One region of the Dietzia sp. DQ12-76 genome, then DNA from elsewhere that is predicted to be linked to it. Evidence: riboswitches for the same ligand, from Rfam matches in the RefSeq annotation. Region 1 holds a riboswitch; the other holds the start of a gene.
The links. A riboswitch is a leader RNA that binds a small molecule or an ion and turns the genes downstream of it on or off. The one in region 1 is predicted to bind cobalamin.
Positions count from the first base shown of each region.

Region 1 (5,037 bases):
CGAGGGCGTCGAGACGCCGGTAGGAGAAACGGGCGCCGCGCAGCGCGAGGACGGTCACGTGAGGACCCCCAGTATCGAGACGGACGCGAGAACCAGACAGATGACGAGCACGCGGGTGGCCGAGATCGGGTCCGTCTCGGCGAGCACCGCGGTCTCGCCGCGCTCGGCGCGCATGGACATGGCGTCGTCGATCGCCCGTGCCCGCCTGACGGACAGGACGAAGACCGAGGCGAACTGCGTCCCGACAGAGGTGATCGCGGCCCGGGCGGTGCGGTGTCCGAGCCTGAGATCGTGGGACTGCCGCAGCGTGCGGGCGGCGTCGATGAGCAGCCCCATGAGACGGTAGGTGGTGTCGACGACGTGAGCCAGCGGGGCGGGCAGTCCGGCCCGCCGGCCAGCGGCCAGGAGGTCGGCGACGGGCGTGGTGCACGCCAGGGTGATGGTGGCGGCCGTCGCGGCGATCGCCCTGGTCACGGTCCGCAAGGCGGTGTCGACCCCGGCCGGATCCACCACGAGGCGCCACTCCGTCAGGTCTAGGAAGAGCGGACCGGTTCCCAGGACCAGGAACGCGACGGGCGCGAGCAACGCCGCGACATAGATCCTGGCGGGGACGCGGGCCAGCACCAGTGCGCAGAAGCAGCAGACGGCCAGGATCGCCACGTGACCCACTGGTGGCGGCACCAGCAGTGCCGCCACCAGCAGACCGCCGAAGAGCAGCAGCTTCTCGACTACCGGGAGGTCCGACCAGCGGTTGTGGGACGCCGCGAGCTCGAGTGGGTTCACCTGGCGCCCGGTCTGTCAGTGTCCGGTCGAACCCGTGGCCGCCGCCGACGGGGTCGCCCCGCCCGGCACGCTCTCCCGACGCTGCCTGCTGCGTGTCCGCAGGACGCCGAGCCCGTAACCCACGATCCCGCCGCCGATCCCGGCCTGGAGGGCGAACACCCCCGATTCGACCTCCCCCGGCAGCTCGGGCAGAAGCGGCTCGAACCACGGCTCGTAGTCAGGAGAGACCTCGCTGATGGCCCCTTCGGCCTGCCCGTCCGCACCCTCGAACTCACCGCCCGCCCCGGCGCCGTAGACCAGGGACAGCACCGTGATCGCGAACGCGACGGCGACCAGTCCCACCAACACCCACACGCTGACGTGCTTCCTCCCGCTCATCGCACCGTCTCCGTGGCCTCGACCCGATCGGTACGATCCCCGGGATCCGCGACGGTTCCCGCGTCGGCGAGTCGCGCCCTCCGGAAGAAGCCCACCAGGTCGAGCTCGCGGGAGGCGATGCGCAGGAGCACGCTGACGATCACCACGACGATCAGAGCCTCGACGATCGCCAGCGGGATCTGGGTGATCGCGAAGACGGCGAGGAACTCGGCCATCGAGTACCACAGGCCGTGCTCGACGCTCGGGAACGCCAGTGCGAGCTGGGCACTGGTGACGAGATACGTCACCAGGTCGGCGAGGAACGCGGCGACGAAGACCGCGCCGAGCAGTGGTACCGCGACCCGTCGACACAGGACGAAGGCGCCGTAGGCGACCCACGGCCCGGCGACCCCCATGGAGAACACGTTCGCGCCGAGGGTGGTGACGCCCCCGTGCGCGAGCAGCAGCGCCTGGAAGATCAGGACGACGGTGGCGACGAAGGCCATGACCGGGGGCCGGAAGATGATCGTCCCCAGGCCGGTGCCGGTGGGGTGCGAGCTGGACCCCGTCACCGACGGGAGCTTGACGGCCGACATGACGAACGTGAACGCCCCGGCCACGCCGAGCAGGACGCCCGCCTCCGGAGTCCGGCGGACCGTCCTGATGACCTCGCGCGCGCCGTGGATCACGAACGGTGCCGCGACCGCCGTCCATGCCAGGGCGTGCACGGAGGGGAGGAAACCCTCTGCGATATGCATTTGTCTGAGACCTTTCTGCCCGTCACCTCGCGGGCACTCGTGGTGGCAGCCACGGCCGGTCTCCTGGCTCACGGGTTCTCCCGGTCCACCCCAGAAGGGATACACCGGATCGCCGCCGGTCCGCCTTCCCACCCACACGACGCGTGCGAGCAGTGGCACAGAGGACCTGCGACATCAATCCGTTCACAGTGGCGAGGGCCGCCCCGGTCTCACACCGGGTTCCCGAGCACCGCAGCTGAGCAGATCCTAGCCCCCTCCCGGGCGCCGGCTCAGTACCGCACCGACTGGGCGTCCGAGACCAGACACATGCCACCGACGGACTTCAGAAGGGGGCGCAGCGACCGGAGGACCTCGTCGATCCGGTCGGGGTCGACCGCCACGAGCACGAAGGTGTTGTCGAAGGTGGAGAAGGGGTCCCCCCCGCGCTCACCGTGCTGGCCCCGCCCGTAGATCCCCGGGATCACGGTGCGATGGGTCAGGCCCAGCGAATCCAACGCGCCGAGGAACCTCCCGGCGACCCCGGATTCCACCACCAGTTCGATCCGTTTGACGTCTCTCATGGGATCTCCTCGCCTCAGGCGCCCAGGTGCTGGGCGACGGTGTAGTAGAGCGGAATGCCGAGGACGATGTTGAACGGGAACGTCACGGCAAGGGCCATTGTGAAGTACCGGGACGGCCGCGCTTCGGGGATCGCGTAGCGCACCACGGCCGGGACGACGATGTAGGACCCGCTCGCCGCGAGCACGGCGAGCATGGTCAGGTCGCCGACCGGGAGCCCGGCCAGTGCACCCAGGGCCAGCGCCATCGACGCTCCGATCAGGGGCATCACGATGCCGAACCCGATCAGGAACGGGCCCACGTCGCGGACCTCGCGGAGTTGACGGGCGACGAGCAGGCCCATCTCGAGCAGGAAGAAGGCCAGCAGGCCCTTGAACATGTCGTTGACGAACGGGGACATGGACTCGCCGGCGTCGGCCCCCACCATGGTGCCGATCACGAGCGACCCGATCAGCAGCAGGTGCGCGCCGTCGGTGAACGCCTCGTGCAGGATCGCCCGCATCGACAGGGGTGCCCCCGACGCGGGACCGGGGGCTCCGGCCCCCGCGTCGCCCGCCATCTGAGCTGAGCGTTGACGTGACCGGGCCCAGGTGGCGAGAAGCACCGCCATGATGATCGCGGGCGATTCCATCAGCACCAGGGCGACCGTCATGTACCCGCCGGGTTCCTCGCCACGGGCGGTCACGAACTGCGTCGCGGCGATGAACGTCACCGCGCTGACCGACCCGTAGGTGGCGGCGATGGCGGCCGCATCGAACTCGTTCACTCTGCGCCGCAGGACCAGGAAGCCCAGCGCAGGGATCACCAGGGCCAGGAGCAGAGCGATGCCGATCACCGCCGCGGCGCGGCCGGTCAGACCGGTCTCGCGGAGAGCCTGGCCGCCCTTGAACCCGATCGCCATCAGCAGGTAGAGCGACAGGAACTTGGTGACGGGGGCCGGTATCTCCAGATTGGAGCGCACCGCGGCGACGAACAGCCCCAGGAAGAAGAACAGGATCGGCGGGTCCGTGAGGCTGCCGAGAATGCTGAGGTCCACTGCGTGTCTCCTGATCAGTCCGGAGCCCGGTCGCCGCGACGCGGGACGACCGGAACCCCGTGGTGGCGCGCGATCCGCTGCCCCGACGTGGTAACAGGACGAACAATACACGATTTCTATTGCCTGTTTTATGATGGGCTAAATCTGTGTCGTGTGTCACGCGCACCTCTCCCCCAAGGGCCGAGCCTCTCCCGCACCGCGAAGGGACGCCCCCGTGCCGTGCCCACATGCGTACAGGGATTCGCGTAAGGCAACATGGCACTCGGAAGTCGTCGGTGACGGCCGGATGTAGACGGGGTGACGCAGTGGCGGAGTGGACGTTTCTCACCAACCACGCCCACGTCCTGCTGTGCATCGCGCAGGATTCCGAGACGCGACTGCGCGACATCGCCGACGCGGTCGGGATCACCGAGCGGGCCACCCAGCGGATCGTGGCCGAGCTGGAGGAGGCCGGGTACCTCCAGCGCATCCGGGACGGGCGCCGTAACCGCTACAGCCTGAACCGGGACCTGCCGCTGCGCCATCCGCTCGAGCGGGACCACATGGTGGGGGAGATCCTCAGTGTGCTGGGAGCCCCACGGACGCACGCGGCCCACGGGGACGAATGACGCCGCGTCGCGGCGCCGGTTCGGCGGCTCGGGCAGACTGGCCGGATGTTGCTGACGATCACCGCCCGCCGCTCCGAGGCGCTCCCCACGCCGGGTGATCTGGGTTTCCTGCTGCACAAGCACCCCGACAAGGTGCAATCCTTCGGCGTGTACGCGGGCACGGCGCACGTGTTCTACCCCGAGGTCAGCACGGAGTCGTGCACTGCCGCGGTGCTGCTGGAAGTCGAGGCGGTCGCTCTGGTCCGCGGACGATCCGGGCGCGCGGACGCCTTCGCACTGGGTCACTACGTCAACGACCGCCCGTACGTGGCGTCCTCGCTGCTGGCGGTGGCGATGGGAAAGGTGTTCCGGTCAGCGCTCAACGGACAGTGTGTCGGCTACGAGGACCTGGTCGAGGCTCCCCTGGATCTGACGATCTCTCTGCCGACGGTGCCCGGTGAACCCGACCTGGTGCGCCGGTTGTTCGCGCCACTGGGATGGGACATCCAGGCCGAGTCGATCGCGTTCGACGCCACCCGCCCCCAGTGGGGCGCGGCGCCGCTGGTGGGTCTGACGCTGACCGGGTCCGTGCGCCTGACGGACGCCCTCAGTCACCTGTATGTCCTGCTCCCCGTCCTTGATGCGGCCAAGCACTACTGGGTGGGCCAGGACGAGGTCGACAAGCTGTTGCGTGCCGGTGACCGGTGGTTGCCCGGGCACCCGGAGCGGGATCTGGTGACGCACCGCTACCTGGCCGGCCAGCGGGATCTTCGCGAGAGCGCCCTGGCCCGTCTCGCCGAACTGGACGACCGCGCCGCAGAGAGCACCCCGGACGCCGCTGCCTCGGATGCTGCCGCCGCCCCTCGTCCCCTGGTCAGTCTGCGTCACGACGCGGTACTGGAGGTGGTCCGCGACCTGGCGCCGGTGTCGATCGCCGATATGGGCTGTGGTTCAGGCG
Region 1 is NZ_JAALDV010000034.1:8,038-13,074, reverse strand. It holds partial or broken gene G6019_RS01830 (energy-coupling factor ABC transporter ATP-binding protein) at 1-58, opposite strand, end outside; gene G6019_RS01825 (CbiQ family ECF transporter T component) at 55-783, opposite strand; gene G6019_RS01820 (energy-coupling factor ABC transporter substrate-binding protein) at 799-1,161, opposite strand; gene G6019_RS01815 (energy-coupling factor ABC transporter permease) at 1,158-1,898, opposite strand; cobalamin riboswitch at 1,935-2,147, opposite strand; gene G6019_RS01810 (P-II family nitrogen regulator) at 2,168-2,458, opposite strand; gene G6019_RS01805 (sodium-dependent bicarbonate transport family permease) at 2,473-3,492, opposite strand; gene G6019_RS01800 (helix-turn-helix transcriptional regulator) at 3,798-4,100, shown strand; gene G6019_RS01795 (3' terminal RNA ribose 2'-O-methyltransferase Hen1) at 4,146-5,037, shown strand, end outside.

Region 2 (5,037 bases), on a different contig from region 1:
CCCGTCGGCCCCGGTCGCCGGGGGCGACGCGGGCGAGGCGGCTGACCTGTGCGCGGCGATAGCACACGAAGTGTTCATCGAGGGTGCATCATCGTTGCAGGCGAGGTTCACTACGGACCCGGTCGCTGATGGTGGACTGGGCACGGGCAGATGAGTGGAGACCGACCATGGGCACAGCCGTGCGCGAGAATTCGGAGTACCGACAACCGGGGTCACGAGCCCCCGTTCGACTCGAACGCGTCCCCGACCCGCACGTCCCGCTGACCGCCGCGCCGCGGGTCCTCCTGCTCAATGCCGGTTACGAGGCCCTCACAGCCCTTCCCGCTCGTCGCGCCGTGGTGATGCTGCTCGGCGGCAAAGCGGTGGTGGTCCATGACCACCCGGACGAGATCCTGGTCCGATCGGTCGACACGGCCGTCCGCGTGCCCTCGGTGATCATGCTCCGCGAGTACGTCCGCATCCCGTACCGTGCGCAGGTGCCCATGACGCGGGCCGCCCTGATGCACCGCGACTCCCACCGGTGCGGGTATTGCAACGCGCGCGCGACCACCATCGACCACGTGATCCCGCGCAGCCGCGGGGGCGCACACGAATGGGAGAACTGTGTGGCCTCCTGCGCGCCCTGCAACCACCGCAAAGCGGACAAGCTCCTCTCCGAGCTGGGATGGGAGCTCCGGGTTCCGCTGGTGGCACCGAGGGGCCGGACGTGGCGGCTCGTGTCCCAACTGCGCGAGATCGGCCCGTACTGGGAGGACTACCTGTACCTCGACGCCGCCTGAGGGCCATCCGGCACGTGTCCGCGGGCACGACCGCCGAGGTGGTTACGGTGTGAGGTATGCCTGTTTCTCCGCCCACTGCCGATAATGCGCCCAACGGGGCCCGGTCGGTCGGAACGACGGCGGAGCACCACGCTCGATGAGTCTGTGGGAATCGGTCCTCCTGGGAGCGATCCAGGGACTCTTCATGTTCATCCCGGTGAGCTCGTCCAGCCACCTGGTGCTGGCGCAGCAATGGCTGGCGGCCGAGGGGTCGCCTCTGCCCGCGCCGGACACCCCGGAGATGATCCTCTACAACCTGGTGGTGCACCTCGGCACGATGGTCTCCGTCGTCGTGGTGATGTGGCGACCGCTCACGCGCCTGCTCAACGGCATCTGGCGCGAACTGGGGCTGTGGCGTCGCAGGCGCACGCTGCGTCACCTGATCCATCTGCGGCTCGCGCTGCTGGGCCTGCTGACCACGGCGATCACCGGGGTCCTGGGGCTGGTCATCCGCGCCTACGGCACCGACGTCTTCGTCACGCCGTGGGCTGTGGCGCTGATGCTGCTGATCACCGGCGTCGTGCTCTGGTGGTCGGACTCGGTCAAGACGACCTGGCGCGGGGCCACCCAGATGACAGTGCTGGTCGCCGTGGTGATCGGTGTCGCCCAGGCGGCGGCGCTCTTCCCCGGCCTGAGCCGGTCAGGGCTGACCATCGCCGCGGCCCTGGCGCTGGGCATGCACCGGCCACTGGCAGCGCAGTTCAGCTTCTTCGTCGCCATACCCACCATCCTCGCCGCCACCGGCGTGCAGTCGCTGAGCCTGCTCGATCCCGCCGCCTTCGACGGCGGGCTCTCGCTCGGGTGGCAGGACTACGTGCTGGGATTCGTGGTGGCCGCCGTCGTCGGTGCGGGAGCGCTGTGGTTGGTGCTACGGCTGCTCTATCGCGGGCATTTCCGGGTCTTCGCGGTGTACGTGGTGGCCCTGGCGCTGTTCGTCCTGGTCACCCAGCCGGACTTCGGTGACGCCCCGCCGGTGGATCAACTGCCGCTCGATCAGGATCAGGTCGCCCTTCACCACCAGTGAGCTCCGGTGCGACTGCCGGGGGTCAAGTCCGTGGGGAGCCCACGCGCAGGGCAGCACCCCACGGCAGCACCCGGGCCGCTCGACCCCAGACCCGTGATCGCGCGGCCCCCGGGCGTCCTGACCAGCCCGTCTGTTATCGTCCACAGTGGAACCGACCGCATCCGGCTTCCCTTGACGGGGACGATCGGATGCCAGGGAACCCGGTGAGATTCCGGGACTGGCGCGCAGCGGTGTGGGGTACCGAACCGACAGGATGCCACTGGAATTCGTTCCGGGAAGGCGTCGGGGAGGGCTGATCCCGAGTCCGAATACCTGTCGGTTCCGCGACATCCGAGCGAACCTCGCGCACAGGTTCCGAAGAGACAAGGCCACCCGTGTACTCCACGTATGGGCCCGTCGGCATGGGGATCAGCGCCCTGGCCGAGCGGGCGCTCGAGGCATCGCCCGTCCCTCATCGATCTCGACCCGACCCCGGCGACCCGGACTGGCGGAGCGTCACCGAGCTCTGCGAACCCGCGACATGGCAGGAGCTCGGTCGGCGATACTCCCACAGTCTGGGGACCCCGCACGCGGCGCCCGGGCTACTGTGCTCGCTCCAGCACTACGCCGGCCGGGCTCTCGGCCTCATGGTGGCGGCGTGGTGTGCGGACGGGACACTCCTGCATCCGGGCCAGGGCCGCTGGTGGGCACTGATCGACCGCGCCGGCGCGACACTCCAGGTGTCGCTGCCCGACACTCCGGTTCTCGGTCGCGAGCAGGACCCCGGCGCACTGGTCGACAGCATCCGGAGTCACGTCGATCCCCTGGTGGATGCGTGCGTGGACGCCGGCACCGTCACACGCAGGGCCGCTCTCGGGGGAATCGCGGCCTCGTGCGCTGGCGCATTCGGGGCCGCATACCGGACCGTGGGGGGTCCACGGCGACGCGCGGTCGAGACGGACGCCGACGTCGTCACCGGCGCGTTCTCCGATCGACCGCTGGTGACGATGATCCGCTTGGGTGGCACGCCCGCGTTGGTGCACGACCGGCATTCGTGCTGTCTCATCCGGTTGGGAGCGCAGAGGTCCGAGTGTGACTCGTGTCCCCGGGTCCCCGAGGCGCAGCGGCGTTCGCGGCAACGGCACCGGCAAGAGCAACAGTTGCGGCGGGACCGTGGAGGCGTCCCAGGGAAGAGCACCCGATGACGGGCCTCGGGGTGGGCGTTCGTCCGAGCCGTCGGTCGCGGCCTGTCACCGACGCGGGCTCGGCCTCGTTCCGTACAGCCCGCAGGCTCCCGCCTGTCCCACTGGCGATCGTGCTCACCGCCCTGACGGCCATCAGCGTGGTCAGCTCGGTCGCCTTCGGTGCCGAGCACATCCCGGTCGGCGACGTGTGGCGGACGGTATGGGCGGCGATCACCGGCGGCGAGGCCGAGCGTGCGCACTCCATCATCATCCTCGACCTGCGGCTTCCCCGGTCGGTGCTCGCCGCGGTGGTGGGTGCGGGTCTCGCGCTCGCCGGAGCTGCGATGCAGACCCTCGTACGCAATCCCCTGGCCGACCCGTACCTCCTCGGGGTATCGGCGGGGGCCGCGGTGGGTGCCACCGCGGTGATCACGCTCGGCGTCTTCGGCGGTCTCGGCGTGTGGGCGCTGTCCGGGGGGGCGTTGCTCGGCGCGTTGGGAGCGACCGTGCTCGTCTATGCGGTCGCGAGCGCCACGGGTGGGCTCACCGCGCTGCGGCTGATTCTCGCCGGAGTCGTGTTGTCGGCGGCGTTCACCGCGGTGTCGTCGTTCATGGTCTTCGTGGCCACAGACTCGCGGGCGGCCGAGACGGTCATGCACTGGATGCTCGGCAGCGTCGCCGGGGCGACGTGGTCCAAGGTGCCCCTCGCGGCCGGAGTCGTCGCGGTGGCTCTGGTGAGCGGGCTGCTCCTGCACTCGTGGCTCGACGCGTACGCGACCGGGTCCGACACGGCGGCCTCGCTCGGGGTGCCGGTGCGCGCGCTCCGGATCGGGCTGTTCGTCGCGCAGGGCCTGCTGGTGGGGGTTCTCGTGGCCGTGGCCGGGGGCGTCGGATTCGTGGGTTTGATCATCCCCCACGCCGCCCGCCTCGTCGTGGGTGCCACGCATCGCGCGATGCTGCCCGTCGCTGCGGCTGGGGGAGCACTGTTCCTGGTGTGGGTGGACGTAGTATCCCGGGTGATCGCCGCCCCCCAGGAGATGCCGCTCGGAATCGTCACAGGGATCATCGGTGCGCCGATCTTCCTGCTGCTCATGGGACGCCGCGCCTACACGTTCGGGAGCGCCTCGTGACGGGGGCGGGCGCCGTGCGCCTGGTCGCGGACGACTTGTCCTGTGCGAGGGGCAGGCGGATCGTCGTCTCCGGCGTTCATCTCGAGGTGCCGTCCGGATCGCGGCTCGCGCTGGTCGGTCCGAACGGCGCGGGAAAATCGACACTGCTCAGGGTGCTGGCGGGTCTGGACGCCCCGGTCTCGGGTTCGGTGACCGTGGACGGGGTCGACGTGCACAGGATGCGGTCCCGGCAGCGGGCACGGCTGATCGCGGTTCAGGGTCAGGAGGAGGCGCCCTCGGCTGAACTCACCCTGTCGGAGGCCGTGGCCCTCGGACGGACTCCGCATCGCACGCCATGGGCGTTGGGGGAGGAAGGCGAGCAGGACATCGTCGAGCAGGCGCTGCGGACGGTGGGCCTGGCCGGGCGTGGCGACCAGTCCTGTACGAGACTCTCCGGCGGTGAACGCCACCGGGTGGTGCTCGCGCGGACTCTGGCCCAGCGCACCCCGATGCTCATGCTCGACGAACCCACCAACCACCTCGACGCCGCCTGGCGGCTGCGATTGATGGACGCGCTCGAGACGCTGCGTTCCACCGTCGTGGCCGCCATCCACGACCTCGACCTGGTCCTGCGGTACTTCGATGCGGTCGCCGTCGTCGATGACGGCGGCATCGTCGCGTACGGGCCGCCCGTCGAGACATTCACCGCCGAGCTCCTCGACGAGGTCTTCGGCGTCCACGGCTACATCGTCGCCCACCCCCGCACCGGCCGACCCCACCTCCTCCTCGGAGACGCGGTCGCCACCACTACAGAAGGCAGGACCTACCCATGACACGTCCGATCATCACCGCAGGACCCGTCCTGGCGGTGACGCTGGCGCTCCTCTCCGCCTGCGGTTCCGACGCCGCCGCACCCGACGCCG
Region 2 is NZ_JAALDV010000037.1:3,923-8,959, forward strand. It holds gene G6019_RS02020 (HNH endonuclease) at 168-779, shown strand; gene G6019_RS02025 (undecaprenyl-diphosphate phosphatase) at 916-1,842, shown strand; cobalamin riboswitch at 1,981-2,176, shown strand; gene G6019_RS02030 (hypothetical protein) at 2,217-3,026, shown strand; gene G6019_RS02035 (FecCD family ABC transporter permease) at 3,023-4,135, shown strand; gene G6019_RS02040 (ABC transporter ATP-binding protein) at 4,132-4,947, shown strand; gene G6019_RS02045 (ABC transporter substrate-binding protein) at 4,944-5,037, shown strand, end outside.
Region 2: linked by a shared signal. The riboswitch ahead of G6019_RS02030 (hypothetical protein) and the one ahead of G6019_RS01815 (energy-coupling factor ABC transporter permease) in region 1 are both predicted to bind cobalamin.